DNA from 3 places in the Modestobacter sp. VKM Ac-2983 genome. Region 2 is predicted to be linked to each of the others. Evidence: riboswitches for the same ligand, from Rfam matches in the RefSeq annotation. Region 2 holds a riboswitch; each other region holds the start of a gene.
The links. Region 2 has a riboswitch for thiamine pyrophosphate ahead of thiM (hydroxyethylthiazole kinase). Riboswitches for the same ligand answer to the same signal wherever they lie in the genome.
Positions count from the first base shown of each region.

Region 1 (10,121 bases), 140 kb from region 2:
CGGGCTGCTGGGCACCGCGCCGGTCGCCCTGGCACTGCTGCTCGGCACGGTGCCCTGGTGGCTGGTCGGCGCCGGGCTGCTCTGGTCGCTGGCGTTGGGTGCGCTCGCCGTCGCGACGGCCCGGCCCCCGGACTGACCCTCAGGAGAAGACCGGCGACCAGGCCCCGCTGAGCACGCTCGCGGTGACAGCCGCCGCGCAGAGGGCGACCGCCCCGACGACGAACCACCGGTCCAGCGGCTGCAGCCGGGACCCGCGGGCGTTCGTCCGGGTCACGCCGGAGTCGAAGCCCCGGGCGTCCATGGCGGTGGCCAGCCGGCTGCCCCGCCGGATCGCCCCCACCAGCAGGGCGAAGGCGGTGCTCGCCAGCAGCCGCACGTGCGCCACCGGGTTCCGGCCGCCGTCCACCCCGCGGGCGCGGCGGGCCAGCCGGATCGTCTCCCACTCCGCGGCCAGCAGCGGCACCAGCCGCAGCGCGGCGAGCGAGCCGTAGGCGAACCGGGTCGACACCCGCCAGTGCAGGGTCAGCGCGTCGGCCAGCCGCACCGGGTCGGTGGAGGCGACCAGCAGGATGCCGGGCAGCGCGAGGGCCACCACCCGCAGCGCCCAGGTCCCCCCGCTGAGCCAGGCCTCCCCGCCGTCCAGCGAGCCGAAGGCGACGTTCACCCAGGCCACGCCGAGCGCGCTGAGCAGCAGCGGCCAGGTGCGCCGCAGCACGTCGCCGGGCCGGCTCAGCCCCGCGGCCGGCAGCAGCGCGAGCTCGGCGGCGAGCAGCACGCCCGGCGTCACCGGGTCACCGCTGACCAGCAGCACGCAGGTGACGACGAGGACGGCCGACAGCTGGGCCACCGGGTTGACCGCGGACAGCGGCACCGGCCGGGCCGGGCCGAGGGAGAGCGGGGCGCTCACACCGGCACCGGGACGCCGAGCGTGCACACGTCGTCGGCGAGCGCGGTGACCACGGCGGCGTCGTGGGTGACCAGGCACAGCGCCCGGTCACCGTCCTGCTGCTCGGCCAGCAGCGCCACCAGCTCGGCCCAGGTCTCCCGGTCCTGCCCGAAGGTCGGCTCGTCGAGGACCAGCACCCGCGGGGAGGTGGCCAGCGCGGTGGCCACCGACAGCCGGCGCTGCTGGCCGCCGGAGAGGGTGAACGGGTTGGCGTCGGCGAGAGCGCTCAGACCCAGCCGCTCCAGCAGCTCCTCGGCCGTGGCCCGGGCCTGCGCGGCGCCCGCTCCCGACCGCAACGGCCCCAGCGAGAGCTCGTCGCGCACCCGGCCGGTGAGGAACTGGTGCTCGGGCTGCTGGAAGACGGTGCCGATCCGGGTCGCCAGCTCCGCGGCCGGCCAGCGGTGCGGTGGCCGGTCCGGACGGCGCAGCCCGGCGGTCACCGTGGGGGCGGCGGCGACCCGGCCGGTGGTCGGCGCCCGCAGCCCGGCGAGCAGCAGCCCCAGGGTGGACTTCCCGGTGCCGTTGGGCCCGGTGACGGCCAGCGTGCGGCCGGCCCGCAGCGCGACGTCGATGGGCGCGAGCGCGGGCCGGGCGCTGCCGCGATGGGTGAAGCCGGCCGCCTCGCCGGCCAACAGCACCTCGCCGGGCGGGTGCACCCACCGCACGGGCATGCGCAGCGGCGCCGGCCGCCACCCGGGCGGGTGCTCCACCGTGCCGCCGTGGGGCAGCAGCTCCACCACCCGGTCGACCAGCGGCAGCCAGGCCTCGACGTCGTGGTCGACGACGACCAGCGTCGCCGAGCGGTCGGCCACCGCGCGGGCGACGGCGGCCCGCACCAGCGCTGCGCCGTCCGGGTCGAGCTGGGCGGTGGGCTCGTCGAGCAGCAGCAGGCCCGGACGCGGTGCCAGTGCGCCGGCCAGCACCAGGCGCTGCTTCTGCCCGCCGGACAGCGCCGCGGTGGCGTGGTCCCGGCCGAGGTCGAACCCGACTGCGTCCAGGGCGGTGTCGACGGCGGGCCAGATCAGCTCCGGCGGCGTCCCGGTGTTCTCCAGGCCGAAGGCGACGTCGTCCCCGGCCCGGGTCATCACCAGCTGTGCGTCCGGGTCCTGGAACACCACCCCGACCCGCTGGCGCCGCCGGTCGGGCGCAGCCCCGTCCACGGTCAGCTCGCCGGCGGCGTCACCGGACTCCGGCTCGAGCAGGCCGCCCAGCGCGCGCAGCAGCGTCGACTTGCCCGACCCGGACGCGCCGGTGAGCAGCACCCGCTCGCCGGGCTCGATCCGCAGGTCGACGTCCTGCACCGCCCAGGCCCGCCGGCTGGCGTGCCGGAACCCGAAGCCGGCGAGCCGGACGGCGGCCGGACCGGCCCCTCCGTGCTGGAACGGCCCCGTCCCGGGGACGGGGCCCTCCATCAGACCCGGGTCCGGCCGGAGGCGAACGACGACAGCACGCCGCTGGCGGCCAGCGCCCGGGTCAGCGCGAACCCGCCGAGCCCGGCGATCACCACGGTGCTGACCACGATGAGCGCCGTGTACGTCGTCATCCAGCCGGCGGTCCAGTCCGGGTAGTAGTTGACGAGGTCGAGCCCGGCGGCCGTGCCCCCGGCGAGCGCGGCGGCCAGCAACGCCTGCGGCCAGCTGTACCGGCGCCAGCCGAAGGCGGCGAAGCCCAGCTCCCCGGCCAGGCCCTGCAGCAGGCCGTAGACGATCACCAGCGAACCCCAGGCCGAGCCCAGCAACGCGGAGACGATCCCGGCGATCAGCTCGGCGAACAGGGCGGCACCGGGCTTGCGGATGACCAGCGGGGCGAGGACGGCGGGCAGCAGCCACACCCCGTACATGACGGCCTGGCCGGGCGGGAAGGCGCCGAAGGCCGGGCCGGTGGCGGCCCAGAGCAGCCCCCAGGCCCAGAAGACGACGCCGAAGGCGACCCCCAGCACGGCGGTGACGACGATGTCGACGGTGCGCCAGCTGCGGCGCGGCGCGCCCTGGGCAGCGTCGGACGGACGGACGGCCGGTTCGGCCATGGTGCTCCTCCAGACTCCCTGCGCCGGCATGACCCGGATCAGGTTCGAGGGTCTGCGGTTGCCCGCACTCTCAGCGCCGAGGCGCTCCCCTGTCGTGTGTGAGCGGCGAGCGTATCCCGGGCGGGTGCGCGGCCGCGGTGGCCTGGTGATAGGCAGGACGGCAGCACGGTGGGCCGGCGGCCCATCGACGGACTCGACGAGGAGACGCAGTGGCACAGCAGCGGACGGCGATCATCACAGGAGCGGCGCGCGGGATCGGCGCGGCCATCGCACGGCGGTTCGCCCAGGACGGGATGGCCGTCGCCGTCCTGGACCTGGACGAGGCCGCGTGCGCGGGCACGGTCGAGGAGATCCAGAAGGCCGGGGGCGAGGCGCTCGCGGTCGGTGCGAACGTCGCCGAGGAGGAGTCGGTCAACGCTGCGGTGGAGCGGATCGCCGCCGAGTTGGGTGCCCCGACGGTGCTGGTCAACAACGCCGGCATCACCCGGGACAACCTGCTGTTCAAGATGAGCGTCGCCGACTGGGACGCCGTCATGGGCGTGCACCTGCGGGGCGCCTTCCTGATGAGCAAGGCCGCGCAGACGCACATGGTCGAGGCCGAGTTCGGCCGGATCGTGAACCTCTCCAGCGTCTCGGCGCTGGGCAACCGCGGCCAGGTCAACTACTCCGCGGCCAAGGCGGGCATGCAGGGCTTCACCAAGACGCTCGCCATCGAGCTCGGCCGGTACAACGTGACCGCGAACGCGATCGCCCCCGGCTTCATCGAGACGGAGATGACCGCGCAGACCGCCGAGCGGGTGGGCGTGCCGTTCGAGCAGTTCAAGGAGATGGCCGCCAAGCAGATCCCGGTGGCCCGGGTCGGCCAGCCCGAGGACATCGCGCACACCGCGTCGTTCCTGTGCAGCGAGGGTGCGGGCTTCGTGTCCGGTCAGGTCATCTACGTCGCCGGCGGCCCCCGCGACTGACCCGGGCCCTCAGCACTGATCAGGTGCCCTGATCACCGGATGTCCCCCTGCACCAGCGTCGGTGCGGGGGGACGGTCAGTGGTCAGGTCACCTGATCACTGCTGAACGGACGGCGGCGGCTCGTCGCCGGGCCTCGTGGTCACACCGCGGCGGGCGAGTTCGGCGGTGAGCCGGGTCCACAGCCGGACCGGCAGCAGCCGGGCCAGCTTCATCGCGACCATCATCGGCACCGGGAAGACCACCTCGGCCTTGTCCCGGGCGATGCCGTCGGCGATGGTGCGGGCGGCCACGTCGGCCTCGACCTTGAACGGCATCGGGAAGAGGTTGCGGTCGGTCAGCCGGGTGGTCACGAACCCCGGGTTGACGAGCTGGACGACGACGCCGCGCGGGGCCAGCGAGCCGCGCAGGCCCTCCAGCAGGTTGATCAACGCCGCCTTGCCCGCGTTGTAGGCCTCCGAGTCCGGCAGGCCGCGGTAGCCGGCGACCGAGGCGACCCCGACGACCCGGCCGCGACCGGCGGCCAGCATCTGCGGGACGACGGCCTCCATGGTGTGCACCGCGCCCATCACGTTGACCTGCAGGTGGTCGGCGAACAGCTGCGAGTCCCACGGTTCCACGTGGAACGACGACCAGGTGCCGGCGTTGAGGACGGCGACGTCCAGCCCACCCAGCGCGTCCCGGACCCGCTCGCCTGCGGCCACGGTGGCCGCCCGGTCGGTGACGTCCACCGGGACGACGACCATCCGGCTCCCGGCCACCTCCGCGAGCTGCTCGGCGTTGCGGGCGCTGATCGCCACCCGGGCCCCTCGGTCGGCCAGCTCCGTCGCCAGCGCCGCACCGATGCCGGTCGAGGCGCCGGTGACCCAGATGCGTGCACCGGAGATCTCCATGCGGCCCAGCCTGGATGATGGCGGGCATGGCAGCACGCAAGAAGTCGTCCGCCGGGCCGGCACCACGGCTGGGGCACGGCGAGTTCGTGGCCTACCCGGGTGGCCCGGCCGCGATCTACGGCCTGCTGGAGCGGCTGAGCGCGGCGGCCGGCGACTCTCCGGACTTCGGCACGCCCGGGATCAGCCTGGACCGCAAGCGGCTGACCGTCCGCTGGCACGGCGAGCTCCCGGCGCCGATGCAGGCCGTGCTGGCCGACCCCGGCTGCGAGGTCACGGTGCAGCAGACCGAGTTCTGCCCCGGTGACCTGCGGGCGGAGGCGGAGCGGCTGCTCCGGGACCACCCGGGCGTCCTCGCCTCCGCCACGGCCCGGCCCGAGGGTGACGGGGTCGAGGTGCTCGTGCCGCCCGCGGTCGCCGACCCCGCCGGTGGTGCCGAGCAGGCGGTGACCGGCCTCAGCGCCGTCCCGCTGTTCGCCGAGGTCGGCGAGGCCCCACCGGCCTGAGCTGTTCCGCGTGCTCCTGCGCTGTTCCACCTGTTCTCGCGCCGGTGCAGTGGCGGAAGAGGGCGGAGAACAGCGCAAGAGCCCTCGTCAGCGGGCGGCGGTTGGGCCGTAGGCCAGGTGGGCGACGCCGTTGGACAGGGTCTCCGCGCTGAGCAGGGACAGCGGCTGGGACGTCCCCTCCGGGAACAGCCGGATCCCGGTGCCCACGGCCAGCGGGTAGACGTAGAGGTGCAGCTCGTCGACCAGCCCGTCGGCGAGCATCGCCCGCACCAGCGTGGCGCTGCCGCTGACGTACAGGTCGCCGTCCGCGTCGTCCTTGAGCGCCCGGATCCGGTCGGGCGAGTAGCCGCCGACCACGGTCGAGTTCCGCCAGACCGACTCGGCGTCGGTCAGCGTGGAGCTCACGACGTGCTTGCGGGTGTCGTTGAAGAACGGGGCGCCCTCGTCGTCCTCGACGGTCCGGGTGGACCAGGCCGGGGCGAACATCTCGAAGGTCCTCCGGCCGAGCAGGATCCCGGTCGAGGAACCGGTGAGCGCGCCGATGGAGGCGGCCAGGTCGTCGGGGAAGCCGTAGTCCATCGTCCACATCGGGGTGTCGACGACCCCGTCGACGGTGGTGAACTCGTGGACCTTGATCGCGCCCATGTGCAGTGCTCCTTTGTCGGGGGCCGGCGGTGTCGTACCTGAGACGGCATCCGGCACCGTTCCTCATCGGTGGGGCGGTGCTCAGCCGTAGCTGGGGTCCAGCGGGGTGTAAGGGTCCACGGCCACGGCATCGAGGTCCGGAGCGGTGAGGACGGCGGCGATCGCCGTGCGGCTGCCGCCGACGTAGGTGAGGTAGCCGTCGATCTCGGTGGCGACCAGCCAGGCCCGGTCCGCCGGCCACCACAGGCTCGCGCACCGCCACTCCACGGGCGTCGGCAGCACCGGCGCGGCCGCGACCGGGCCGGTGAGCAGGTGGTACGCCCGGTGCGGGATCTCCACGCGCATCGGCCGGTCGGTCCAGGCCTCGGTCTCCGGCAGGCCGAACCCCTCCCAGAGGCAGAAGAACGCCTCCTCCGGCGTGCCGGTGAGATCGGCGAGCACACGGGCGAGGGTCGCGGTCTCCCGCGCGTCCAGGCCGCCGTCGGAGGGCTTGCCCCAGCGGCGAGAACCGGCCACCAAGTCGGCGAACCGGATCCCGGAGGTCAGCGGGACCCCGGTGGCGGCGGCGATCTCCGACCACCGGTGCCGTCGATGCGGGGGCTCCCGCTCGTAGGTGGGCGGCAGCACCCGGGCGTAGGACGGGAAGACCGGCGGGACGAGCGCGGCGACCGTTGCCGACCCGGCCGTCGGCGTCAGCGCGGCCTCGACCCACGCCGCCGGGCTGGTGTCGGCCAGTACCGACATGCCCGGTGCCCAGTCGACCGGCTCCCGCGCGTCCATCCCGTGATCCTGACGGGCTTCGCGCGGCTCAGGAAGCCCTGCGCGCCCCAGGAAGTCCCTGGTCAGCCGAGGAAGGTGCTCACCAGCAGGTAGGCGTTCAGCGCGATGATCAGTGCGGCGACGACCGACCCGGTCAGCGTGGTGACCCGCCGGTTGACCCAGCCGCCCATCAGGTCCTCGCGGGAGGTGAGCCACAGCAGCGGCACCAGGGCGAACGGGATGCCGAAGCAGAGCACCACCTGCGACCAGACCAGCGCCGTCGTCGGGTCACCGCCCACGCCCAGCACCAGCAGCGCCGGGGCGAGGGTGATCAGCCGGCGGGTCAGCACCGGGATGTGCTTGCGCAGGAACCCGGCCATCACCACCTGCCCGGCATGGGTGCCGACCGAGGAGCTGGCGAACCCGGCAGCGAGCAGGGCGATGGCGAAGGCCAGGGCCGCACCGCTGCCGAGCTGGTCGCCGAGGCCGGCGTGCACGCTCTCCAGCGACTCGATGCCGTCGCCGGCGGTGAACAGCTGGGCGGCGATCACCAGCATCGCGGCGTTGACCAGCCCGGCCAGGCCCATGGCGATGAAGACGTCGATCCGCTGGGCACGCAGCAGCCCGCGCCGTCCGGAGTGCGACCTCCCCGCGGTGACGGTGTCGCCGTACCGGCCCGGCGTCAACGCGGAGTGCACGTAGATGACGTGCGGCATCACCGTCGCGCCGAGGATGCCGGTGGCCAGCAGCAGGCTGTCGGTGCCGGCGAAGCTGGGCACCATGCCGGAGGCGACGCCGCCCGGGTCGACCCCGGCACCCACCAGCGTGTAGACGAAGCCACCACCGATCACCAGCAGCAGCCCGGTGATCACCCGCTCGAACGGCCGGAACCCCCGCGACTGCGCGGCCAGCAGGATGAACGCGACGATCGCGGTGATGATCCCGCCCATCCACAGCGGCACCCCGAACAGCAGGTTCAGCGCGACCGCCCCGCCGACGATCTCGGCCAGGTCGGTGGCGATCGCGACCGCCTCGGCCTGTGCCCACAGTCCCCAGGTGACCGGCCGGGGGAACCGTTCGCGGCAGCAGGTGGCCAGGTCCCGACCGGTCGCCAGCCCCAGCTTGGCGGTGAGGGTCTGGATGAGCATCGCCATCAGGTTGGCCGCGACGATCACCCACAGCAGGGTGTAGCCGAACGAGGCGCCGCCGGAGAAGTTGGTCGCGAAGTTCCCGGGGTCGACGTAGGCGACGGCCGCGACGAACGCCGGCCCGAGCATCGGCCACAGCCGCCGCTTCGCCGTCGGCGCGGGTGGGGTGGACCGCGGCAGGGTGCGCGGCAGCGTGCTGGTGAGGACGGCGGCCTCGGTCTTCGACAGGTACACGGTGACCTCGCGGGGGCGGCGGCAGGAACGGTCGTCCCTGTCCTGCCCGACCCCCGCGGGCCACCGGGGCCGACCTGTGGCCCCCAGGGGTCAGGTCAGGCTCACCTGCGTCGTCTCAGGTGCGCGTGGGCTGGCGGACCATGGTCCAGATCGGCAGTTCGTGGTCGACGGCCGTCCGGGTCGAGTGCGTGACGGCGAAGCCCGACCGCTGCAGCCACCGGACGACGGTCGAGGTGTAGACCGTCGCCGCGGCCGGCACCCCGTCGGCGTCGCAGCGCTCGAGCACCGGCTGCAGCACCGCCGCACCCAGCCCCTGGTGCCGGGCGGCGGGCCGGGTGCCGACGGCGTGCAGCCACCAGTGCGGCTCGTCCGGGCGGCCGAGCGCGCCGAGCCGTTCGCTGGCCAGCACGACCGGCTGGCGGGCACCGAACACCCGCGGCAGGTCGCGGTCGATGACCGCCTGCAGGTCGGCGGCGTGCTCCCCGGCATCGGGGGCGACCCAGGCGGCGGCCGCGCTCACGTCGTCCGTCACCCAGGCCGTCCCGCCCAGCACCGGCACCAGCGCGCCCCACAGCTCCGCCCAGCGGGACAGCCGCTGGGTGCGGCCGTCCTCGGGCAGCGCCCAGGAGGTCCAGCGGTAGTCGGGGTAGGCGACGGCCAGCGTGGCGGCCAGCCGGGGGACGTCGGCGCGGGTGGCCTTCCGCACGACGGGGGGTTCGCTCACCCGAGGATCAGACCACGGGCAGGACCGCCGCCGCCGGGCGAGCTGTCAACCGCCATTCGCGGAGAGCGCAAGAATTGTGCCGACTGCGCAAAGAGCCATTCTGTGTCGACTTGTCCGACTGTCGGGCACTTGAGTGGTCCTCGTCCATTCCGACGGCCGGCAGGAGAACCACCGATGACCAGCGAACAGCTCCGAGCAGCAGCGACCAGCACCGCGTCGACCTTGGGAGACGCCGTGTACGACCGGCTGCTGAGGGAGCGGATCGTCTTCCTCGGGCAGGAGGTCGACGACGTGATCGCCAATCAGATCGCCGCACAGATGCTGTTGTTGTCCGCCGAGGACCCGCACCGGGACATCCACCTCTACATCAACTCCCCGGGCGGTTCGGTCTCCGGAGGAATGGCCGTCTACGACACCATGCAGTTCGTCGACTGCGACGTGGCCACCTACGGGATGGGCATGGTCGCGTCGATGGGGCAGTTCCTGCTCACCGCCGGGGCCGCGGGCAAGCGGTACGCCCTGCCGCACGCGCGGGTGATGATGCACCAGCCCTCGGCCGGGCTGGGCGGCACCGCGGCCGACATCGGGATCCAGGCCGAGATGCTCGGGCGGCTCAAGCGGCAGCTGAACGAGCTGCAGGCGCACCACACCGGCCAGGACGTCGACCAGGTCGAGCGGGACTCCGACCGGGACCGCTGGTTCACCGCGGTCCAGGCGCGGGACTACGGCCTCATCGACCGTGTGCTCCGCGACGCGTCGGCCCTGCCGGGGTGACCGGGGCTGTGGGCACCGCACCGGCGACGAGCTCGTCCATCCGGGCCGCGTGCGCGCCACGCCAGTAGACCTGCCCGCACCGGGTGCACCGGGGGAACTCCTCGACGGTGCGGCGGGTGCCCGGCTCCAGCAGGTCGGCCACCTCCGCCTTGGGCGCCGGCCGCAGCTCGCCGTTGCACGTGGTGCACCGGGTCAGCGGCGCCAGGACGACGGCGAACCGTTGAAGGACGTCGGCGAGCTGGTCGGCGGTGCCGCTGCCGCGCACCAGGGCCCCGCGCGGCAGCGCCCGGCGCATGAGCAGCCCCCGGTCCTGGGTCAGCAGCACGCGGTCCTCGGCCGCCGCCTGCGCCACCAGCTCGGGGTCGTCGGCGTCGTTGCGCCAGGCGGCGTCCAGGCCGAGCAGTCGGAGCCGCCGGGTCAGCCCGCCGAGCCCGACGTCCAGCAGGAAACCCCCGGTAGGGACCGGCTGGGGCCGGCCGACCGGCCGCACCTCCAGGACGGCGCCGG
Region 1 is NZ_JAPVBK010000004.1:186,023-196,143, forward strand. Features, by position in the region: gene O2W18_RS18050 (DUF6297 family protein) at 1-136, shown strand, start outside; gene O2W18_RS18055 (energy-coupling factor transporter transmembrane component T family protein) at 140-907, opposite strand; gene O2W18_RS18060 (ABC transporter ATP-binding protein) at 904-2,358, opposite strand; gene O2W18_RS18065 (ECF transporter S component) at 2,358-2,972, opposite strand; TPP riboswitch at 2,971-3,073, opposite strand; gene fabG (3-oxoacyl-ACP reductase FabG) at 3,182-3,937, shown strand; gene O2W18_RS18075 (SDR family NAD(P)-dependent oxidoreductase) at 4,033-4,827, opposite strand; gene O2W18_RS18080 (hypothetical protein) at 4,854-5,330, shown strand; gene O2W18_RS18085 (dihydrofolate reductase family protein) at 5,418-5,975, opposite strand; gene O2W18_RS18090 (hypothetical protein) at 6,057-6,755, opposite strand; gene O2W18_RS18095 (Nramp family divalent metal transporter) at 6,818-8,116, opposite strand; gene O2W18_RS18100 (GNAT family N-acetyltransferase) at 8,232-8,840, opposite strand; gene O2W18_RS18105 (ATP-dependent Clp protease proteolytic subunit) at 9,015-9,614, shown strand; gene O2W18_RS18110 (Mut7-C RNAse domain-containing protein) at 9,571-10,121, opposite strand, start outside.
Region 1: linked by a shared signal. The riboswitch ahead of O2W18_RS18065 (ECF transporter S component) and the one ahead of thiM (hydroxyethylthiazole kinase) in region 2 are both predicted to bind thiamine pyrophosphate.

Region 2 (10,121 bases):
AGCTGCAGGTCCAGCAGCCGGGCCGCGGCGTCCGGGTCGAGCTGGGCGGCCTGGCGCAGCCGCTCCCGGTCGGTGAGGACGGCGGCGGTGTCCCGGATGCCGGCGTCCCGGACGACGACGAACCGCCACGGCTGGCTGTGCCCCACCGACGGCGCCTGGTGCGCGGCGGTGAGCACCCGGGTGAGCACCTCGTCGGGCACCGGGTCCGGCCGGTACCGCCGGACGTCCCGGCGGGCCTCGACCGTCCGGTACAGCCCGGCCCGGTCGGCCGCCGGCAGGGCCCAGCCGGCGGGGTCGGCCGCACGCTCGGACGCCGCGGTGCCGTCGCCGATCAGCGGCACCGGCCGGGGCCAGGTGGTCATCCCTCGACCTGCGCGAGGAACCGGCGGACGGTCTCCAGGAACACCGCGGGCTGCTCGGAGTGGACCCAGTGCCCGGCGTTCTTCACCCGGACCAGCCGGGTCGTCGGGAACAGCTCGTCCATCCGCGGCCGGTCGCTGTCGAGGACGTAGGTGGAGTTGGCCCCGGCGATCCAGAGCACCGGCTCCTCGTAGGTGGCCCCCGGCGGCGGGTCGGGGAACCGGCGCAGCTCGCCCAGGTCGCGGGCGAGGGTCTCCAGGTTCAGCCGCCAGCGCCAGCCGTCGCCCTCCCCGACGCCGTCCCGGACCAGGCTCTGCAGCAGGAACGACCGGACCATCGTGCTGGGGACGGCGGCGCGCAGCGCCTGGTCGGCGTCCTCCCGGGTCTCCAGCCGGTCGAGGTCCATGCCCTGCATGGCGGTGATGAAGGCGGCGAACGGGGAGGCCTCCTCGTCGGGGTCCTCGGTGCGGCCGCCGGACTCGGGGTAGTCGGTCGGGGCGATGTCGACGACGACGAGGGCGCGGAGCAGCTCGGGCCGGCGCAGCGCCAGCTGCATCGCCACCTTGCCGCCCATCGAGTGCCCGACCAGCGTCACCGGCTCGCCCAGCTGGGCCAGCTCGGCGGCGACGAACTCGGCCATGTCGCCGTAGTCGACCCGGTCGGTCCACGGCGAGTGCCCGTGGTTGGGCAGGTCGAGCAGGGTGACCCGGTGCCCGTCGGCGGCCAGCGCCTTGGCGATCGTCGTCCAGTTGCGGCCCTGGCCGAACAGGCCGTGCACGAAGACCACGCGGGGCCCGGTGTCGCCGAGCGTGCGGGCCGACAGGCGGATGTCCTCGGTCATGCGCTGATCGCAGCACATGTCGCTGCGCCTGGCTGTCGGTGGGCGCCCGTAACGTCGAGGAACCGGTCGTCGACTCCCAGGAGAACCCCGTGCCCGGACGCCGACGGCGCCCCACCAGCTCGACCCGCAGCAGCACCGCCCACACGACGACGGCCACCCGGAAGGCCGCGCCGCGGAAGGCGGCCGCCCGCAAGGCCGCCCCGAAGGTGGGCGCCGAGCTGCCGGTCGCCGGGCCGGGGGAGCGGGTCTGGGTGCTCGCCGTGCCGTTCCGCGCCCCGGCGCCGGGGGCGAGCTGGCACGCCGGCCTGTCGGCGCACGTGTACGTGGGCGCCACGCTGCCCGCGGCGCTGGCGCCCTACGACCCGCCGCCGTACAGCCTGGAACGGTTCCTCGAGGACGAGCTCAACGCCGAGCCCCGCCCGGTGCCGGCGGGCCGCCCGATGTCGCCGCGGCCGGAGCAGGTCAGCGGGGCAGCGGTGATCGCCGCGCACGAGGCGGCCGGCGGGCGGATGTTCCTGCTCGGCGACGACCCGGGCGTGGGCAAGACCGGCACCGCCGTCCTCGCGGTCCAGCAGATCGCCACCCGGCGGCCGGTGCGCACCGTGCTCGTGGTCGCCGACCGGCCGGCCGCCATCACGGTGCCGCACTGGGCCCGCTCCATCGCGGCCTTCGGCGACAGCGACCTGCGCTGGTGCGTGACCACCTGGGACCGGCTGGGCAAGGTGGCCGGGCTGACCAAGGCCACCGGCACCCGGTTCGACGTCGTGATCGCCGACGAGGCGCACATGGTGCGGCACACCACGACCCAGCGGTGGAAGCACTGGAAGTCGGTCTCCGGCGCCGGCCGGGTCAAGGACGCGCCCTACGTGCTGCTGGCCACCGCGACCCCGGCACACACCCCGCTGGAGCTGCCCTACCTGGCGCCGCACTTCGCCGCCGTCCACGGGGAACCGCTGAAGGAGTGGGCCGACCTGCCCAGCCGGCTCGCCGCGCACGGGTTCCACGTGGAACGTGCCCGCTACGGCTGGAGTTGGACCGAGGACCCCGACGAGCGCCGGGCCGACCTGACCCGGCTGCGCAGCTGGCTGGCCGACACCGACCCGCCGGCCACGCTGCACCGCCCCGCCCCGTGGGGACCGGTGTCGGTCACCGGCACCCCGGTCGAGCTGACGCCGGCCGAGCGGGCGCAGTACGAGGCCGAGTGGTCGGTGTTCCGCGCGGAGATGCAGCTGGCCCGCCGGAAACGGGAGACCGCGCGCGGCCGGGCTGCGCTGCTGCGGTTCCGGCAGAAGGCCGGGCTGATCCGGGCGGCGGCGACGGTCGACTGGGTCAAGGCCCAGGTGGAGGCCGACCGGCAGGTCGCGGTGTCGGTGGAGTTCGTCGAGACCGCCGCCGACCCGATCCGCGAGGCCCTGCTGGACGGCGGCGTCGCCGTCGCCTCGATCTACGGCCGGGACCGGTTCGACGTGGAGGCCGAGCGGCTGCGCTTCCAGACCGGGGAGGCGCCGGTGTGCGTGTTCACCGTGACCGCCTCGATCAGCCTGCACGCCGGTGAGGTGCTGCCCGGCGGCCGCGCTGCGTCGACCACGCCGCGGGTCGGGCTGTTCCACCAGCCACGGTTCTCCGGGATCGCCGCCCGGCAGGTCACCGGCCGCACGCACCGCGACCACCAGGTCTCACCGTGGCGGGTCGCGTTCGCCCAGGACACCGTCGAGGAGGACGTGGCCCGGGTGATGGTCGAGCGGCTGGCGGTCACCGGCTCGACCGCCGGCGGCGACACCGCCGGGCTGCAGCAGATCGCCGAGCTGCTCGACGCCGACTGGCTGCCGGCGACCTCGCTCACCGGTTCCGACTAGCGCTGGGCGAGCCGCATCGGCAGGTGCGGGATGCCGTCCTCGACGTAGTCCGGCCCGGAGCGGCGGAACCCGAATCGCGCGTACCAGGACTCCAGGTACGCCTGCGCGCCGATGTCGATGCGCCGGCCCTCGCACAGCTCGATGCCCCGGGCGACGAGCTGGGCCGACAGGCCCCGACCCCGGGCGCCCTCCGCGGTGGCGACCCGGCCGATGGCCCGGTCCTCGCCGTTGTGCAGCACCCGGATGGTGGACAGCACGGTGCCGTCATCGGCCTCGTGCCAGAGGTGCACGGTGGTCGGCTCGGGGTCCCGGCCGTCCAGCTCGGGGTACGGGCAGGCCTGCTCCACGACGAAGACGTCGACCCGGAGCCGCAGGATCCCGTAGAGCTCGGCGGGGGTCAGCTCGGCGAAGGCGGCCTCGCGCAGGGCGGGTGCATCGGTCACCGGTGCATCGTCGCAAGCCGTCAGGACGCCGCCCGCCGCAGGTGATCGCAATGGGCCAGCTCCTCCACGTCCGGCACCGACAGCTTCCGCACCGCCACGACTGCACCATGACCCGACGCCAGGACCGGGGTAGGACAGAACCCGCAGCTCAGCGACCCGGCGGCGTTCCCTCGGGAAAGCCGGTGTTAGCGTCGATGGCTGACACGGGGTGTCCCACCTGGGGACTGAGAGCACACCCGTCGAACCTGCTCCAGTTGGTACTGGCGAAGGGATGTCACCGCGATGGACGTCATCGATCTGCGCACCGCCCGCACGGCGCTGCGCGACTCCGCACCCCTGGTGCACTGCCTGACCAACACGGTCGTGCAGACGATCACCGCCAATGCGCTGCTGGCGATCGGTGCGGCCCCGGCGATGGTCGACGACCCGGCCGAGGCCGGCGAGTTCGCCGCCGTCGCCTCCGCGGTCCTGGTCAACGTGGGCACGGTGCAGCAGCGCACCGCCGAGGCGATGCGGCTCGCCGCCCGCACCGCCACCGACGTCGGCACCCCGTGGGTGCTGGACCCGGTGGCCGTCGGCGGGCTGACCTTCCGCACCGAGCTCGCCGCCGACCTGGTCGACCTCCGCCCCACCGTGGTCCGCGGGAACGCCTCCGAGGTGCTCGCCCTGGCCGGCGCCGGCAAGGGCGGCCGCGGCGTGGAGAGCACCGACTCCCCGGAGGCCGCGCTCGAGGCGGCCGGGGACCTGGCCCGGCGGACCGGGGGCATCGTCGCCGTCAGCGGACCGGTCGACGTCGTCACCGACGGGGAGCGGGTCGTCCGGGTGGGCGGCGGGTCCCCGCTGCTCACCCGCACCACCGGCGCCGGCTGCGCCCTGGGCGGCATCGTCGCCGCCTACGTCGCGACCACGCGTGACCCGCTCACCGCCGTCGTCGCCGGCCACGCGCACGTCGCGCTGGCCGCCGAGGCCGCCGCCGGGCTCGCCGCCGGGCCGGGCACGTTCGCCGCGCTGTGGCTGGACGCGCTGGACGCGGTCGACGGCGACGCGCTCGCCCGCGCCGACGTCCGCACCTCATGAGGGCCGGCTTCGACCCGCGGCTCTACCTGGTCACCGACACGCTGCTCTGTGCGCCCCGGTCGGTGCCCGAGGTGGTCGCCGCAGCCGTGTCCGGTGGCGTGACCGCCGTCCAGGTGCGGGACAAGACCGCGGGCCGCCGCGACCTGCTGGCGCTCACCCGTGCGGTGCAGGAGGTGCTCCGGCCGACCCCGGAGGTGCGGCTGTTCGTGAACGACGCCGTCGACGTCGCCCTGCTCACCGGGGCCGACGGCGTGCACGTGGGCCAGGACGACCTGCCGCCCGCCGACGTCCGCGGGCTGCTGGGCCCGGACGCCCTGGTCGGCGTCTCCGTCGGCAGCGCCGCCGAGCTGGACGCCGTCCTGGCCCTCCGCGCCGGCACCGCGGACCTGGTGGGCCTGAGCCCGGTCTGGTCGACCCCGACCAAGCCGGACGCCGGCGCCGCCCTGGAGCTCGACGGCACCCGGGAGCTGGCCGCCCGCGCCCGCGCCGGTGGGCTGCTGTCGGTGGCCATCGGCGGGATCTCCGCCGCCACGGCGGCCGCCGTGGCCGGCACCGGGGTCGACGGCATCTGCGTGGTCTCCGACATCTGCGCCGCCGCCGACCCGGCGGCCGCCGCCCGGACGCTGCGCACCGCGCTGGCCGGGAAGCTGGTGGCCCGATGACCGCCGCCGTGGCCCTCACCGTGGCCGGGAGCGACCCCAGCGGCGGCGCTGGCATCCAGGCCGACCTCAAGACCTTCAGCGCCCTCGGCGTCTACGGCACCGCGGTGCTCACCGCGCTGACCGCGCAGAACACCCGCGGCGTCACCGGGGTGCACCTGGTGCCGGCCGGCTTCGTCGGCGAGCAGCTGGCCACGTTGCTGGACGACGTGACCGTGCACGCCACCAAACTCGGCATGCTGGGCACCGCCGACGTCGTGCGGACGGTCGCCGCGGCGCTGGCCGGCCGCCCGGGCGGGCCGGTGGTCTGCGACCCGGTGATGGTGGCGACCAGCGGCGATCGGCTGATCTCGGAGGAGGCGGTCGACGCCGTCCGCACCGACCTGCTGCCGGTGACCGACCTGCTCACCCCGAACGTGCCCGAGGCCGCGGCCCTGCTCGACGTGCCACCGGCGACGACGGTCGAGGAGCTGGCCCCGCAGGCCCGCGCGCTGCTGGAGCTCGGACCGGCGGCGGTGCTGCTCAAGGGCGGGCACCTCGGTGGGGAGGAGAGCGTCGACGTCCTGGCGACGGCGGCCGGGGTGCTGGAGACCCGGCGGCCGCGGGTGCGGACGTCGTCCACCCACGGCACCGGCTGCACGCTGTCCTCCGCGCTCGCCGCGCTCGCCGCCCGCGCACGGCAGGCGGGGAACGTGCTGGACTGGGCGCCGCTGGTCGACGAGGCCCGCGACTACCTGCAGGCCGCGCTCCAGGCCGGGGAGTCGCTCGGGGTCGGCTCGGGGCACGGGCCGGTGCACCACTTCGCGGGGCGCTGGTAGGTCAGCCCTCCTCGGCGAGGACCTCGCGCAGCAACCGGGCCGCCAGCTCGTCCCCGCCGGCGGCGGCGATGGAGAAGTGCTCGACGGCGGTGTCGACGTCGCCGGTCTCCAGCAACAGCACCCCCAGGTCGTGGTGAGCGTGCAGGTCACCGCCCTCGACACCGGCCCGGTAGGCGGCTTCGGCGGCGACGGCGTCGTCGAGCTCGTCCCGGTAGAGGTTGCCCAGCGGCAGCCAGCTCGCGAGCTCGCCGCGGGCCGCGCCCCGCTCCAGCACCACCCGGGCCTCCTCGACCCGGCCGGTGCAGCGCAGCAGGTCGGCCAGGGCGGTCCGGGTGTGCGGGTGGTGGTCGGCGCCGGCCCGCAGCTCGGGCTCCAGCGCGAGGTCGCGGCTCTCCTGCCAGCGCCAACAGGCCAGGGTGGCGCGGGCCACCGGGTTGCCGGCGTCCGCGGCGGCCTGCGCCCAGTGCCAGGCCGCCAGCTGCCGTCCGGACGACCGCAGCAGGTACGCCAGCTCCAACGCCGCGGCGTCCGCACCACGCTCGGCGGCCACCCGGAACGCCCGCTCGGCCTCCGGGGCCCGGTCCTGGCCCTGCAACGCCTCGCTCAGCGCGGCCCAGCCACCGGCGTCCCCGCGGTCCACGGCGGTCCGGGCAGCGGACTCCGCCTCCGACCAGCAGCCCAGCCGCAGCAGCGCCCGGGCCAGGTCGAGCCAGGCGGCGTCCTGCCCGGCGTCGGCCGCCCGGCGGTGCACCACCGCTGCCTCTGCCCAGCGCCCGAGGACGCCCAGGCAGGAGCCCAGGTGGCGCAGGGCCACGGGGTCACCGTGCGCCGCCGCCGTCCCGAGGAGCTCGACCGCCCGCTCGTGGTCGCCCATGTCGGCGAGTGCGCACCCCCGGTCGACGAGGACGTCGACGTCGGGGGTGTTCTCCGGGTCCAGGGGCACGTCGGCAGTCTGTCGTGATCATGGGCTCGGGCGCATGCCCCGAAGGGGCGGGGCCACCCGTTCAGGGGGTCCAGTCCGGCGGATCGGCCGGTTGCAGGTCCGGGTCGTCGGCGGCCAGGGTGCGCACCGGACCGGGCGTCGTGCGCGGGCCCTCGAACCGGACGGTCACCCGGTTGAGTCCGCTGCCCCACACCCAGCCCGAACCGAGCTCCGGGTGGACGACGTCCTGCCCCGGGTACCAGAGGACGACGGCGGGCCCCGGTGCCGGATCGGCCGGCGGCTCGGCGGGCTCCACCACCTCGACGGGCTGGACCACCTCCGACGGCTCGGCGAACAGGTCGCCCTGGGCATAGGGCGACAGACCCGAGACTCCGACACCGAGCAGCCGCAGGCCGCCGCTGCGGTCGACGGCGCCGAGCAGCCGGTGGGCGATCTCGGCGATCTGCCGCGGGTCGTCGACGGCGTGGGCCAGGGTCTGGGAGCGGGTGAGGGTGCTGAAGTCGTAGCGGCGGACCTTCAGCGTCACCGTCCGCCCCGAGGTGCCCGAGCGCTGCAGCCGGCTGCCCACCCGGGTCGCCAGCGCCTCGATCTCGGCGGCGAGGCGGGCCGGGTCGGTCAGGTCGCGGGCGAAGGTCTCCTCGGCGCTGACCGACTTGGCCTCCCGGTCGGTGACCACCGGCCGGTCGTCGTCGGCGCGGGCCAGCCGGTAGAGCCCGGCGCCGTGCGCCTGGCCGACCAGGCTGGTGAGGTCGACCAGGGACAGCCGGTGCAGGTCGCCGATCGTCTTCACCCCGATCTGGGCCAGCCGCTCGGCGGTCGCCGGCCCGACGCCGCCCAGCGCGCGCACCGGGAGGGGGTGCAGGACGGCGAGCTCCTCCCCGGGCGGGACGACGGTCAGCCCGTCCGGCTTGTCCAGCTCGGAGCCGATCTTCGCCACCGCCTTGGAGGTGCCGATCCCGACCGACCCGGTGACCCCGCCGGTGGCGACCGCGATCCGGGCCTTGAGGTCGGCCGCCAGTGCGGTGACCCCGGGGACCGACAGGTCGTGGTCACCGGCGGCGAGGTCGACGTAGGCCTCGTCGATGGAGACCGGCTCGACCAGCGGGGACAGCTCGCGCAGCAACGCCATCACCACCTCCGACGTCCGCCGGTAGGCGGCGAAGCGGCCACCGAGGAATGCGGTGCCCGCCGGGCAGAGCCGGCGAGCCTCGGCGGTGGGCATGGCGCTGCGGGCGCCGAAGGCCCGGGCCTCGTAGGAGGCGGTGGAGACGACGCCGCGGCCGCCGGTGCCACCGACGACGACCGGCCGGCCGCGCAGGGAGGGCTTGTCCCGCTGCTCGACGGCGGCGAAGAAGGCGTCGAGGTCCAGGTGCAGGACGCTGGGCTCCCGACGCACGCCCTCCATGATGCCGCGCGGTGCGGCAGACCCGGCTCAGCCGCGCGTGGCCACCTCGCTCACGCACTGCCCCTGGTTGCGGAACGATGGGTTGTTGAAGGAGGCCCAGCCGCCCTTCTTGCACTCGTCCTTGCTGGCCGGGGGCGCGGTGTCGGCGATCCCGTCGCAGTTCCCGTCGATGAACGTCTCACCCGTCGCCTGGTCCCAGACGGTGAGGCAGTCGTTGGCCGCGCCGAGCCCCTGGACGTCGTAGGGCGTCTCGTTGACGGCGAAGACGACGATGCCCCACTCGCTGGGCAGGCTCGGGTCCCCCGCGCTGTTGCCGGTGATCCGGAAGTCGGCCTGCTCGCCGAGCAGGTAGTCGCCCTTGGTGTTCCAGGTGACGTTGCCGGTGATGACCCCGGAGCCGCCGTCGACGTACCCGCCGGTGCGCAGCGTGTGCAGGGTGTTGCCGGTGACGGTGAGACCGTCGACGTCGTTGTTGGTCCAGGCCCGGTTGGTGACCCAGCCGCTCATCGGCCCCTGCTGGACCGGTCCGTACACCGTGTTGCCGGAGATGGTGACGTCGTCGGCGCCGTTGACCCCGATGAACTCCCCGCGCACCAGGCTCGCACTGGTCAGCTCGAGACCGGAGATGGTCGCCCCACTGCCCCCGGGGGTGACGGTGAAGGTGCGGGCGTTGGCACCGGTCTGGGTGATCACGACCCCGGGGTCGGCGGTGATCGTGACCGCCTTGCCGACCGTCGTCGCACCGGCGACCGACAGGTCCTCGGTGACCCGGACGGTGTCACCGGCGGCCGCCGCCGACACGGCGTCGGCGATGGTCGGGTGGTCGCACCCGGTGGCACAGACGGTGAGCTGCTCGGCCGCGGAGGCCACCGAGGGCATCCCGAGGACGACGGCGGCGGTGACGACCGCCCCGGCGAGGACACGCTTGGGCACGGGGGACTCCAGTCGTCGGGGGACCTGGACACCGTTACGCCGGCAGCCGGGGTGGGAGGAAGCTACGGGGGACCGGTGCAGCCGCCAACGACCGGCCCGCGCCCGAACAGAGGAGTCCAGATCCGCATGGTCGAGCAGAGCAGCTGGAGCCGGATGTCCCAGGAGGACCCGGCGCACTCCACCGCCTACGTCGAACGGTTCCGCCGGCTGGCCGCCGAGGGCACGGACCTGGCGGGGGAGGCGCGGCTGGTCGATGCGCTGCTGCCCCGCGGCGCCCGGGTGCTGGACGCCGGCTGCGGTCCCGGCCGGGTCGGCGCCGTCCTGTCCGACGCCGGGCACGAGGTGGTCGGGGTGGACGCCGACCCGGTGCTGATCGCCGCCGCCGAGGCCGACCACCCCGGGCCCCGCTGGATCGTCGGCGACCTGGCCGAGCTCGACCTGCCGGACCCGTTCGACGGGATCGTCTGCGCCGGCAACGTGATGGCCTTCCTGGCACCGAGCACGCGCGGCGAGGTGCTCCGCCGCTTCCGCACCCACCTGCGCCCGGACGGCCGGGCGGCGATCGGCTTCGGGGCGGGGCGCGGGTACCCCTTCGAGGAGTTCCTGGCCGACGCCGAGGGCGCCGGGCTGACCCCGGACGTGCTGCTGTCCACCTGGGACCTGCGGCCGTACTCACCGGACGCGGACTTCCTGGTCGCCGTCCTGCGTCCGGCATGACGCTGCTGCCCGACCCGGCGACCTTCTCCCGGCGGGCGGACCAGCCGTCGGCGGGCCGGACCAGGTTCG
Region 2 is NZ_JAPVBK010000004.1:43,287-53,407, forward strand. Features, by position in the region: gene bluB (5,6-dimethylbenzimidazole synthase) at 1-362, opposite strand, end outside; gene O2W18_RS17375 (alpha/beta fold hydrolase) at 359-1,201, opposite strand; gene O2W18_RS17380 (helicase) at 1,291-3,057, shown strand; gene O2W18_RS17385 (GNAT family N-acetyltransferase) at 3,054-3,500, opposite strand; TPP riboswitch at 3,695-3,789, shown strand; gene thiM (hydroxyethylthiazole kinase) at 3,783-4,577, shown strand; gene thiE (thiamine phosphate synthase) at 4,574-5,239, shown strand; gene thiD (bifunctional hydroxymethylpyrimidine kinase/phosphomethylpyrimidine kinase) at 5,236-6,054, shown strand; gene O2W18_RS17405 (tetratricopeptide repeat protein) at 6,056-6,997, opposite strand; gene O2W18_RS17410 (DNA polymerase IV) at 7,059-8,393, opposite strand; gene O2W18_RS17415 (right-handed parallel beta-helix repeat-containing protein) at 8,430-9,335, opposite strand; gene O2W18_RS17420 (class I SAM-dependent methyltransferase) at 9,462-10,052, shown strand; gene O2W18_RS17425 (cupin domain-containing protein) at 10,049-10,121, shown strand, end outside.

Region 3 (10,121 bases), 130 kb from region 2:
CCCCGGCGACGCAGCGGCGGAAGCCGGCGTCCCGTTCGTCGACCGGGTCGCCGGCGAAGCGCACCGTCCCGGCCAGCGGCGGCAGCAGCCCGACCATCGTCTGCAGCACGGTGGACTTGCCCGCGCCGTTGGGGCCGACCAGCGCGACCGCCGTCCCGGGTGCGACCGACACCGTCACCGGCGCGCACACCGGCGCGTCGCCGTAGCCGACCGACAGCTCCTCGGCGGCCAGCAGGACCATCAGCCGGGCCCCGCACCACCGCGCCAGGCGGCGTCGAAGAAGCCGACCTCCAGCTCCATGGCCCGGCGGTAGGCGCGGCGCACCGCGGGGGTGTCGGCAGCGGTCCCGTCCAGCAGCCGTTCCAGCGTGCCGGTCAGCTCCTCCAGGCCCGGGTCGGCGTAGGTGGTGACCCACTCGGCGTAGGTGCTCGCCGACCGGCCGGCCAGCGACTGCCCGAGGTGGGCGTACAGCCGCATGCACGGCGTCATCGCCGCGCAGGTCAGCCCGGCCCCGCCCAGGGACGCCGTGGCGAGCAGGAACTCGGTGTAGGCCAGCGTGGCGGGCAGCGGCTCGACCGCGGCCAGGTCGATGCCCCAGCGGGCCGCGTACCCCTCGTGCAGCCGCAGCTCCTCGCGGACCCCGGCGAGCAGGTCGGCGAAGACGTCCAATCCGGCCCGGTCGGGGCTGTGCGCGGCGCCGAGGGCGTAGGCGCGGGCGAAGGACTCCAGGAAGAACGCGTCCTGGGCCACGTAGCCGGCGAACAGCTCCGTCGGCAGGCTCCCGTCGGCGATGCCCTGCACGAACGGGTGCGCCAGCGCGACGGCGGCGAGGTCGGCGTTGGCCGCCCAGAGGTCGGCGGACAGGCTCATGCCACCCGCTCCAGGGCCATGTCCCAGAAGGCGATCTCCGCGGCGACGACCTCGGCGAAGACGTCGTCCTGACCACCGCCCACCGCATCGGCCGCCGTCTCCAGGCCGGCGACGTAGCCGGCGAAGCCCGGCACGGTCCAGTGCTCGACGAACTCCCGGTAGGCCGGCGCGCCGGGCAGCGCGGTGGTCCAGGCGTCCAGGTACGTGCGCTCGATGGTCCACAGCGCGGTCAGCGCGACCGGCACCTCGGCGGCGTCCAGCCGGTCCAGCAGCTCCGCGTAGGCCGCGGTGGCCGGCAGCGCGGGCGCGGAGAGGTCCAGGCCGCGGGCGGCCGCCTGCTCCTCGAACCAGGCCAGCTCCTCGGCCAGCGCGACCAGGCCGCCGGCGAGCACCGCCTGGGCGGGCCGCGGCGCGCGGGCGAGCAGCCGGGCCTGGAAGCGCAGCAGGTCGGTGACGAAGCGGGCGTCCTGGACCAGCCAGGTGTCGAAGGCGCCGGCGGGCAGGGACCCGTCGCGCACCGCGGTCAGGAACCGGTGCGCGGTGGCCGCGCGCCAGATCTCGGGATGACGTCGAAGCAGCTCGGCGACCGGCACGGCGCGGACTCTACGAGAGTGGTTAGGGTGGCCACGTCATGGCGTCGAGCCATGTGCGGGAGCTCGGATGACCGGGCTGAGAGGGCGGCTGACACGCCGCCGACCGCTGGAACCTGACCGGGTAATGCCGGCGTAGGGAGCCCGTGATGAGCACATCTGGAACCGTTGGCACGACCACGTCCGGTGCGGACGCACCGCTCACCCTCACCGAGCCGGCGGCCCGCACCCTGGGCTTCCGGGAGTCCGCGGGCCTGTGGGGCAACCTGGGCATCAGCCTGCTGCTGCCGGTGGCCGCCGTCTACGTCGTCCTGCCCGGACGGCCGCTGTCGGTCACGATCGGCGCGATCGTCGTCGGCGCGGTGATCGGGGCCTCCCTGCTGGGGCTGGCCGCCGCAGCGGGCGCCCGCGAGGGGGTGCCGGCGATGGTGCTGCTGCGCGGCCTCCTCGGCCGGCGGGCCTCCTACCTGCCCACCGCGCTGAACCTCGTGCAGTGCATCGGCTGGGCCACCTTCGAGATCGTGATCATCGCCGAGGCGGCGTCCCGGGTGCTGGACGCGCCCCGCTGGCCGTTCGTGCTGGTCGCCGGGGTGTTGGCCACCGCGATGGCGCTGCGCCCCCTCGGCGTGGTCAAGGTGCTGTCCCGGTACGCGGTGTGGGCGGCGCTGGCCGCGATCGTCTACCTCTTCGTCGAGGTGCTGTCCGAGCCGCGAGCAGCACTGGACGACGGCGGCGCCGCGTCGTTCTGGACGGCGACCGACATCGTGATCGCCCTGCCGATCTCCTGGTTCCCGCTCGCCGCCGACTACACCCGGCACGTGCGCAGCGGCCGGGTCGCCGGCACCAGCACCGCCCTGGGCTACGGCCTGGCCACCATCGCGATGTTCACCCTCGGCGTCCTGGCGCTGGCGGCCTACGGAAGCGCCGGGCTGGACGTCATCGACGCGTTGCTCGCCGTGCAGCTGGGCGCCCTGGCCGTGCTGGTGCTCGTCGTGGTCGAGCTCGACGAGGCGTTCGCCAACGTCTACTCCACCGCCGTGTCGGCGCAGAACGTGGTGGCCCGGCTGGACCGCCGGCTGCTCGCCCTGTGCGTCGGCACCATCGCCACACTGCTCGCGCTGAGCTTCGACATCGTCGCCTACGAGCCGTTCCTCTTCCTGATCGGCGCGGTCTTCGTGCCGCTGATCGGCGTCTTCCTGGTCGCCTACGCGCTGAGCGCCCCCGGCCGCTGGGACACCTCGGACACCGCACCGGCCCGGCTGGCCTACCTGCTGCCCTGGCTCGCCGGGTTCGTCGCCTACCAGCTGACCCTGCCGACCTTCTTCTCCGGCGTCGGCGCCGGCTGGACCGCCTGGTGGACCGCCCGCCAGACCGACCTGGGCATCGACCCGGCCAACGGCTGGTCGGCCTCGCTGATCAGCCTGGCCGTCGCCGCGTCCCTCACCGCGGTGATCGCACTGCTCGGCGCCCGCCGCGAGCGGCAGCGGGCATGACCCGCCGGCTGGGCCGGCTGCACGTGCTCACCGACGCCGACGGCGGGCCGGGCGCGCTGGCCGTGGTCGCCGCCGCGGTGGCCGCCGGGGCGCCGGTGGTGCAGGTGCGGGCGAAGGGCTGCAGCGACCGGGTGCTGCACGACTTCGCCCACGCGGTGGTGGAGCTCTGCCGGCCCGCCGGCACCACCGTCCTGGTCAACGACCGGGTCGACGTGGCCCTGGCGGTCGGCGCCGACGGGACGCACCTGGGCGCCGGTGACCTCCCGCTCGCCGCCGCCCGGCGGGTCGCCGGCCCGGGGCACCTCCTCGGCGGCACGGCCCGCGACCCGCAGCAGGCCCGGCAGCTGGTGGCCGAGGGCGCGGACTACCTGGGGGTCGGCCCGGCCTTCGCCACCACCACCAAGACCGGGCTCCCCGCCCCGATCGGGGTCGCCGGGGTCGGTGCCGTGGCGACCGCGGTGCCGGTCCCGGTCATCGCCATCGGCGGGGTCACCGCCGCGCGGGTCGTGGAGCTGCTGGCCGCCGGCGCCACCGGGGTCGCGGTGGTCGGCGCCGTCACCGCCGCCCCCGACCCCGGTGCCGCGACGGCGGAACTGCTGCGGGCGCTGGAGGAACCCCGGTGATCGACGTGGCGGTGGCCGGAGGTGGGCTGATCGGGCTGTCGGTGGCCTGGCGGGCGGCGCAGCGCGGGCTGTCGGTCACCGTCGTCGACGACGCCCCGGGCACCGGCGCCTCGGCCGCCGCCGCCGGGATGCTGGCACCGGTCACCGAGGCGGCCTACGGCGAGCAGGCACTGCTCCGGCTGTGCCTGGCCTCCCTGCAGCGCTACCCGGCGTTCGCCGCCGAGGTCGAGGCGGCCAGCGGCCTGCCGGTCGGGCTGCGCACCGCCGGCACCCTGGTCGTCGGCTTCGACGCCGACGACGTGCGGGCGCTCGACGCGCTGCTCGGCTACCAGCAGGAGCTGGGCCTGGCCGTCGAGCGGCTGACCCCGCGGGAGACGCGCCGCCGGGAACCCGCGCTGACCCCGCGGCTGCGCGGTGGGCTCGCCGTCGAGGGCGACCACTCGGTCGACGGCCGGGCCCTGCACCGGGCGCTGACCGCGGCCGCCGAGGCGGCAGGGGTCCGGTTCGTCCGGGACCGGGTGGCCGGCGTGCAGGTCGCCGGCGGGCGGGCCACCGGGCTGCAGCTGACCGACGGCTCGGCACTGGCCGCCGGCACCGTCGTCCTCGCCCTGGGCGCGCACAGCGACACCCTGCCCGGGGTGCCGCCGCTGCCCGTCCGACCGGTGAAGGGGCAGATCCTGCGGATGGCCGGTGCGGCCGGGCTGCTGACCGGCACCGTGCGGGCCCTCGTCCGTGGCCGGCAGGTCTACCTGGTGCCCTACGGTGAGGACGGACTCATCGTCGGGGCGACGACCGAGGACCGCGGCTTCGACGCCACGGTCACCGCCGGCGGGGTGCACGACCTGCTGCACGACGCGATCGAGGTCGTGCCCGGGGTGACCGAGCTGGAGCTGGTCGAGACCCTCGCCCGCTGGCGGCCCGGCACCGCCGACAACGCCCCGCTGCTGGGGGCCAGCGGGCTGCCCGGGCTGGTGCTCGCCACCGGCCACCACCGAAACGGCGTCCTGCTCACCCCGGTCACCGGCGACCTCGTCGCCGAGCTGCTGGACACCGGCGAGCTGCCTGAGCTGGCCGCCCCGTTCACCGTCGAGAGGTTCCCGCACCGATGACCATCTCGCTGACCGTCAACGGCAGCCCGGTCGAGCTGGCCGACGGCACGACCGTCGCCGCGCTCGTCGAGCAGCGCACCAGCGGGCACGACCGGGTCGCGGTCGCGCGCAACGGCGACGTCGTCCCGCGCAGCAGCTGGGCGACGACCGAGCTCTCCCCCGGCGACCGCCTCGAGGTGCTCGCCCCCACCGCAGGAGGCTGAGATGCAGCAGGACCGCGAACTGACCGAGGAACTGGCTCCCGCACTCGAGCAGGAGGAGGCCACCGATCCCTTCACCCTGGGCGGGGAGACGTTCACCTCCCGGCTGATCCTGGGCACCGGCGGCCTGCCCAGCCTGGACGTGCTGGAGCGGGTGGTCCGCGCCTCGGGCACCCAGCTGGTGACCGTGGCGCTGCGCCGGGTCGAGGCGGCGGCGGGCAGCACGATGCTGGAGGTGCTCGACCGCTGCGGGGTGCGGCTGCTGCCCAACACGGCGGGCTGCCAGACCGCGCGGGAGGCGGTGCTGACCGCGAAGCTGTCCCGGGAGGCCTTCGGGACCGACTGGGTCAAGCTGGAGGTCATCGGCGACGACCGGACGCTGCTGCCCGACGCCGTCGAGCTGATGGACGCCGCCGAGCAGCTCGTCGCCGACGGTTTCACCGTGCTCGCCTACACCACCGACGACCCGGTGCTGGGCCGGCGACTGGCCGACGTCGGCTGCGCCGCGGTCATGCCGCTGGGCGCACCGATCGGCAGCGGGCTGGGCATCCGCAACCCGTACAACATCGCCCTGCTGCGGCAGGAGGTGAGCGTGCCGGTGGTGCTGGACGCCGGCATCGGCACCGCCTCGGACGCCGCGCTGGCGATGGAGCTGGGCTGCGACGCAGTGCTGCTGGCCTCGGCGGTGACCCGGGCGCGGGAGCCGGTGCAGATGGCGCTGGCGATGCGGCAGGCCGTCGAGGGCGGCCGGCTGGCCCGCGGGGCCGGCCGGATCCCGCGCCGCTGGCTGGCCGAGGCCTCCACGTCGATGCAGGGGCTGCCCGAGCTGTGAGCCTGCCCCGGTTGCTCGTGCTCACCGACCGCACGCAGTGCCGGGACAGCCTGACCGCCACCGTGGCCACCGCCGTCGACGCCGGCGCCCGGGCGGTGGTGCTGCGGGAGAAGGACCTCCCGTTCGCCGAGCGGGCGCGCCTCGCCACCGAGCTGCAGGCCCTGCTGGCCCCGGTGGCCGGCGTCCTGGTGTGGGCGGGCGCCGCCGGCAGCGGAGGACGGGCCGCCGTCCACCTGTCGGCGGCCGACCCCCTGCCGACGCCGCGCCCCGGCTGGCTCGGGCGCTCGTGCCACACCGCCGCCGAACTGGCCCGGGCCCGGTCCGAGGGCTGCGACCACGCCTTCCTCTCCCCGGTGTTCCTGACCGCCTCCAAGCCCGGCCACGGCCCGGCGCTGGGGCTGACCCGCCTGGCGGAGCTGGTCCCGCACGGGCCGCCGGTCTACGCGCTGGGCGGCATCGGCCCCGACGACGTCGCCGGCTGCCTCGCCGCCGGCGCCTGGGGCGTGGCGGTGATGGGCGGGGTGATGCGCGACCCGTCGTCCGTGCGGGATCATCTGGCCGCACTCACCGGCTGAGGGCGACGCGCCGGTCGACTGGCGCGACCCACCCCCGACCGGTGAGGTGGGCATCACATCAGGTTCATGATTAGACCTGCCCCTGCCGAGACAAGACAGGGGTTCGCCGTGCAGACAGGCGACCAGACAGCGAGGAGATCGGGTGACGGGCGAGCGCACCAGCCTTGCGTGGCCGTCGTCCCCTCCACCGCCCGCCGAGGACGGCTGGCACTGGGCGCTGAGCAGCGTGGCGGAGCTCCCACGGGTGCGCGCCCAGCTGCGCCGCGGGCTGGCCGCGGAGTCCCGGGGTGACCGCGAGGCGACCGAGCTCGACGAGGCCGTCGTCCTCGCCTTCGACGAGATGGCCTCGAACGCCCTCCGGCACGGGGGTGGCGGCGTGCGGGCCCGGGTCCAGCGGACGCCGCACGCCTGGTTGATCGAGGTGCGCGACTCCGCGGCCCAACGCCCCCCGCAGCCGGCGGTCGGGCGCGACCCGAGCCAGGGCGGGCTCGGCCTCTACCTGATCGCCGAGATGGCCGACGCGCACGGCTGGCACGTCACCGAGGGCCAGAAGAGCGTCTGGGCGCTGCTCCCCCGCCGCTGAGCCGGCTCAGCTCCCGGGCGGCAGCACCTCCGGCCCGGCCTCGACCGGTCGCGGCCGGTCGTCCCGGTGCAGCCGGACGGCGACCAGCGCGACGTCGTCCTCGGACCCCTGCGGGCGCAGCCGGACGACGATCTGGTCCAGCAGCTCCTCCAGCGGCAGCTCCCCCAGCTCGGTGAGCAGGCCGACCAGCCGGGAGACCCCGTCGTCCAGGGGCAGGTCGGGGCCCTCGACCAGGCCGTCGGTGTACAGCAGCACGGTGGAGCCCTGCGCCAGCACGGTCACCTGCTCCCGCCGGGAGGTGGTCGGGTCGACCCCGAGCATGAGGTCCGCCCGCTCCGTGGCCAGCACCTCCACCCGCCGGTCGGGGGTGAGCACCAGCAGTGGCGGGTGACCGGCGCTGGACCAGCGGAGCCGGGTCTCCCCGCGGTCCCGGTCGACCTGCTCCCGCTCCAGCCGAGCCACGGCCGCGGTGGCCAGCGCGCCCACCTGCAGCCCCTCCATCGCGCGGTCGAGGTCCGTGAGCACCCCGGCCGGCCCGCCACCGCCGCTGTAGGCGATGCCGCGCAGCAGGCTGCGCAGCTGGCCCATCGCCGCGGCGGCGACCGTGTCGTGGCCGACGACGTCCCCGATGGCCACCACCGTCGCCCCGCCGGGCTGGAGGAAGGCGTCGTACCAGTCGCCACCCACCTGGGCGGCCTGGACGGCGGGGACGTACCGCACGGCGATCTCGCAGTGATCAGCCTCCGGGGGGTCGGTGAGCAGGCTGCGCTGCAGCTCCTCGGCCATCCGTCGCTGCTGCTCCTGCAGCGCCGCACCGTCCAACGCGACCGCCACCCGGTCGGCGACCTCCCGCAGCAGCTCGCGCTCCCGGGCGTCCATCGGGGCCCGGTCCCGGTCGCGGTAGAGGGTCATCGCCCCGAGCACCTGTCCGCGGGCGACCAGCGCGAGCGCCACCGCGGTCCCCGGGTCCAGTGCCCAGTAGGCCTCCCGGACCTCGCCCGCCGGCAGCCCGTTCCCCACGGCGTCCGCCATGTCCGGGACGACGGTGATCTCGCCGGTCGCCAGGGCGTCGACGATCGGGGCGGTGCTGGTGAGCGCCGCCAGCCGGAGCCGGGCGTACGTGGCCGCGACCGGTCGTGCGGCCGGGTCCCGGTGCCAGCTGGCCACGTCGTGCAGCCGGCCGTCCTCCTCGACCAGGCTGACGATCGCCCAGTCGGCCAGGTCGGGGACGACGGCCTGCACCAGTTCCTGCAGGGCACCGTGCGCCCCCCGGCGGTCCACGAGCGCGGCGGAGAGGACGTCCGACACCCGGGCGACCAGCGCCAGGCGCTCGGCGTCCCGGCGGGTGGCCTCCTCGGCGCGGTGACGCTCGGTGACGTCGAGGAAGTACACCGACAGCCCCTCGTCACTGGGCCAGGCCCGCACCTCGTACCAGCTGTCCAGCGGCGGCGGGTACCACGCCTGGAACAGCGCCGGCTCGCCGCTGTCCATCGCGTGCCGGTAGTGCCGCTCGAAGTCACTGCCCGCCGCGGCCGGGAAGAGCGCCCAGAGATCGCCGCCCAGCAGCTCCGCCCGGCCGTTGCCCAGCAGCCGCTCGGCCTCGGCGTTGACGTAGGTGAAGGACCAGTCCCGGCCGAGGGAGAAGAAGGCCGCCGGCATCGACTCCAGCACCCGGGAGACCTGCGCCTCCGCCCGTCGCTGCTCGGTGGAGTCGTGCGCGACCCCGACGATCCGGACCGCCGTCCCCGCGTCGTCCAGGACGGCGCGGCCGCGGGCACGCACCCAGCGGACCTCACCACCGGGCCGCTGGACGCGGTGCTCCTGGTCGAAGCCGTCCCCGGTCGCCAGCGCGGTGTTGATGGTCGCGACGACGCCCTCCCGGTCTTGCGGGTGCAGCCGCTCGATCAGGGCGTCGAGCGTGCCGGGGAAGTCCGCGCGGTCCCAGCCGTAGAGGGCGAGCAGCCGGTCGTCCCAGATCAGCCGGTCGGCGACGGCGTCCCAGTCGAAGCTGCCGAGCTCGGCCGCGTCGATCGCCAGCGCCCACCGCCACCCGGAGGCCTCCGACTCCGCGCTGACCCCGGCCAGCCGGAGCTCGCTCGAGGCGCACTCGGCGAGCAGCTCCAGCACGGCGACGTCCCGGTCGGTCCAGTCCCGTGGCGCAGCCCCGAAGACGCAGAGGGCGGCTGCCAGGCCATCCAGCGGCACCCCGAGGTAGGCCCCGACCGCACCGGAGGCGGCCGGCGACCGGCCGGCGACCCGGGGGTCGTGCGCCGCGTCCCGGACGACGAGGGGCTCCCCCGCCTGCACGGTCACGGCGCACAGCGAATCCGCCAGCGGCAGCGCGGCACCCGCCGGGCCGGCAGCCGGACCGCTGACGACGGCCGCCGTCTGCACCGCGCCGACCAACGAGAGCTGGGCGACGTCCGGCCCGAGCAAGCGGACGGCCAGATCGGTCAGCCGCTGCAGCAGGGGACCGGCCACCGGCGCCACGGGATCGGGGTGGTGCACCGACATCGCCTACCCGCCCCCGCTCCGTACGCCCGCCGGCGGGAGTCTCCACCGCTGCGTACCGGAACTGATCATGCCTCGTGGCACCGGCGCGGTGCACAGGGCCATCCCGGGCGCCGCCGCTGCCCACGGGGGACGATGACCGGATGGACGGAACCGCCCGCCCCCGGCAGCAGGTCGGCCGTCCACGCTCGTTGCACCCACGTTCCTGGGCCGGTGCCCTCCACCGCAGCTGGGCCCGGCACCCGCAGATCGGCCTGGCCCTGCGGGCCGCGATCGCGGCGACGATCGCCTGGGCGCTCGCCCGCCTGCTGCCGGGCCCGGCGCAGGAGTACCCCTACTACGCGCCGTTCGGCGCGGTGATCGCCATCTCCACCACCCTGGCCGGCTCGGCCCGGTCGGCCGCGCAGTCGGTCTCCGCGATCGCGATCGGGGCGGCGGTGGCACTGGCCGCCGACGCGCTGCCCGTCCCGGTCGTGGCCCGCGTCGCCATCGTGGTGACCATCGGGGTGCTGCTCGCCGGCTGGCAGCGGCTGGGCGGCTCCGGCAGCTGGGTGCCGACCTCGGCGCTCTTCGTGCTGATCATCGGTGGCGGCGACCCGCTGGACTACGTGGTGGGCTACGCCGGGCTCACGTTCTTCGGTGCGCTGATCGGCACGGCCGTCCTGGCGCTCTTCCCGCCGCTGCCGCTGGCGCCGTCGCAGACCGAGCTCGGCCGGCTGCGCGACCTGCTGGCCA
Region 3 is NZ_JAPVBK010000004.1:174,020-184,140, reverse strand. Features, by position in the region: gene O2W18_RS18045 (ABC transporter ATP-binding protein) at 1-241, opposite strand, end outside; gene O2W18_RS18040 (TenA family protein) at 241-870, opposite strand; gene O2W18_RS18035 (TenA family transcriptional regulator) at 867-1,463, opposite strand; TPP riboswitch at 1,509-1,619, shown strand; gene O2W18_RS18030 (purine-cytosine permease family protein) at 1,610-2,953, shown strand; gene thiE (thiamine phosphate synthase) at 2,950-3,576, shown strand; gene thiO (glycine oxidase ThiO) at 3,573-4,685, shown strand; gene thiS (sulfur carrier protein ThiS) at 4,682-4,888, shown strand; gene O2W18_RS18010 (thiazole synthase) at 4,890-5,717, shown strand; gene O2W18_RS18005 (thiamine phosphate synthase) at 5,714-6,292, shown strand; gene O2W18_RS18000 (ATP-binding protein) at 6,435-6,875, shown strand; gene O2W18_RS17995 (SpoIIE family protein phosphatase) at 6,882-9,356, opposite strand; gene O2W18_RS17990 (hypothetical protein) at 9,530-10,121, shown strand, end outside.
Region 3: linked by a shared signal. The riboswitch ahead of O2W18_RS18030 (purine-cytosine permease family protein) and the one ahead of thiM (hydroxyethylthiazole kinase) in region 2 are both predicted to bind thiamine pyrophosphate.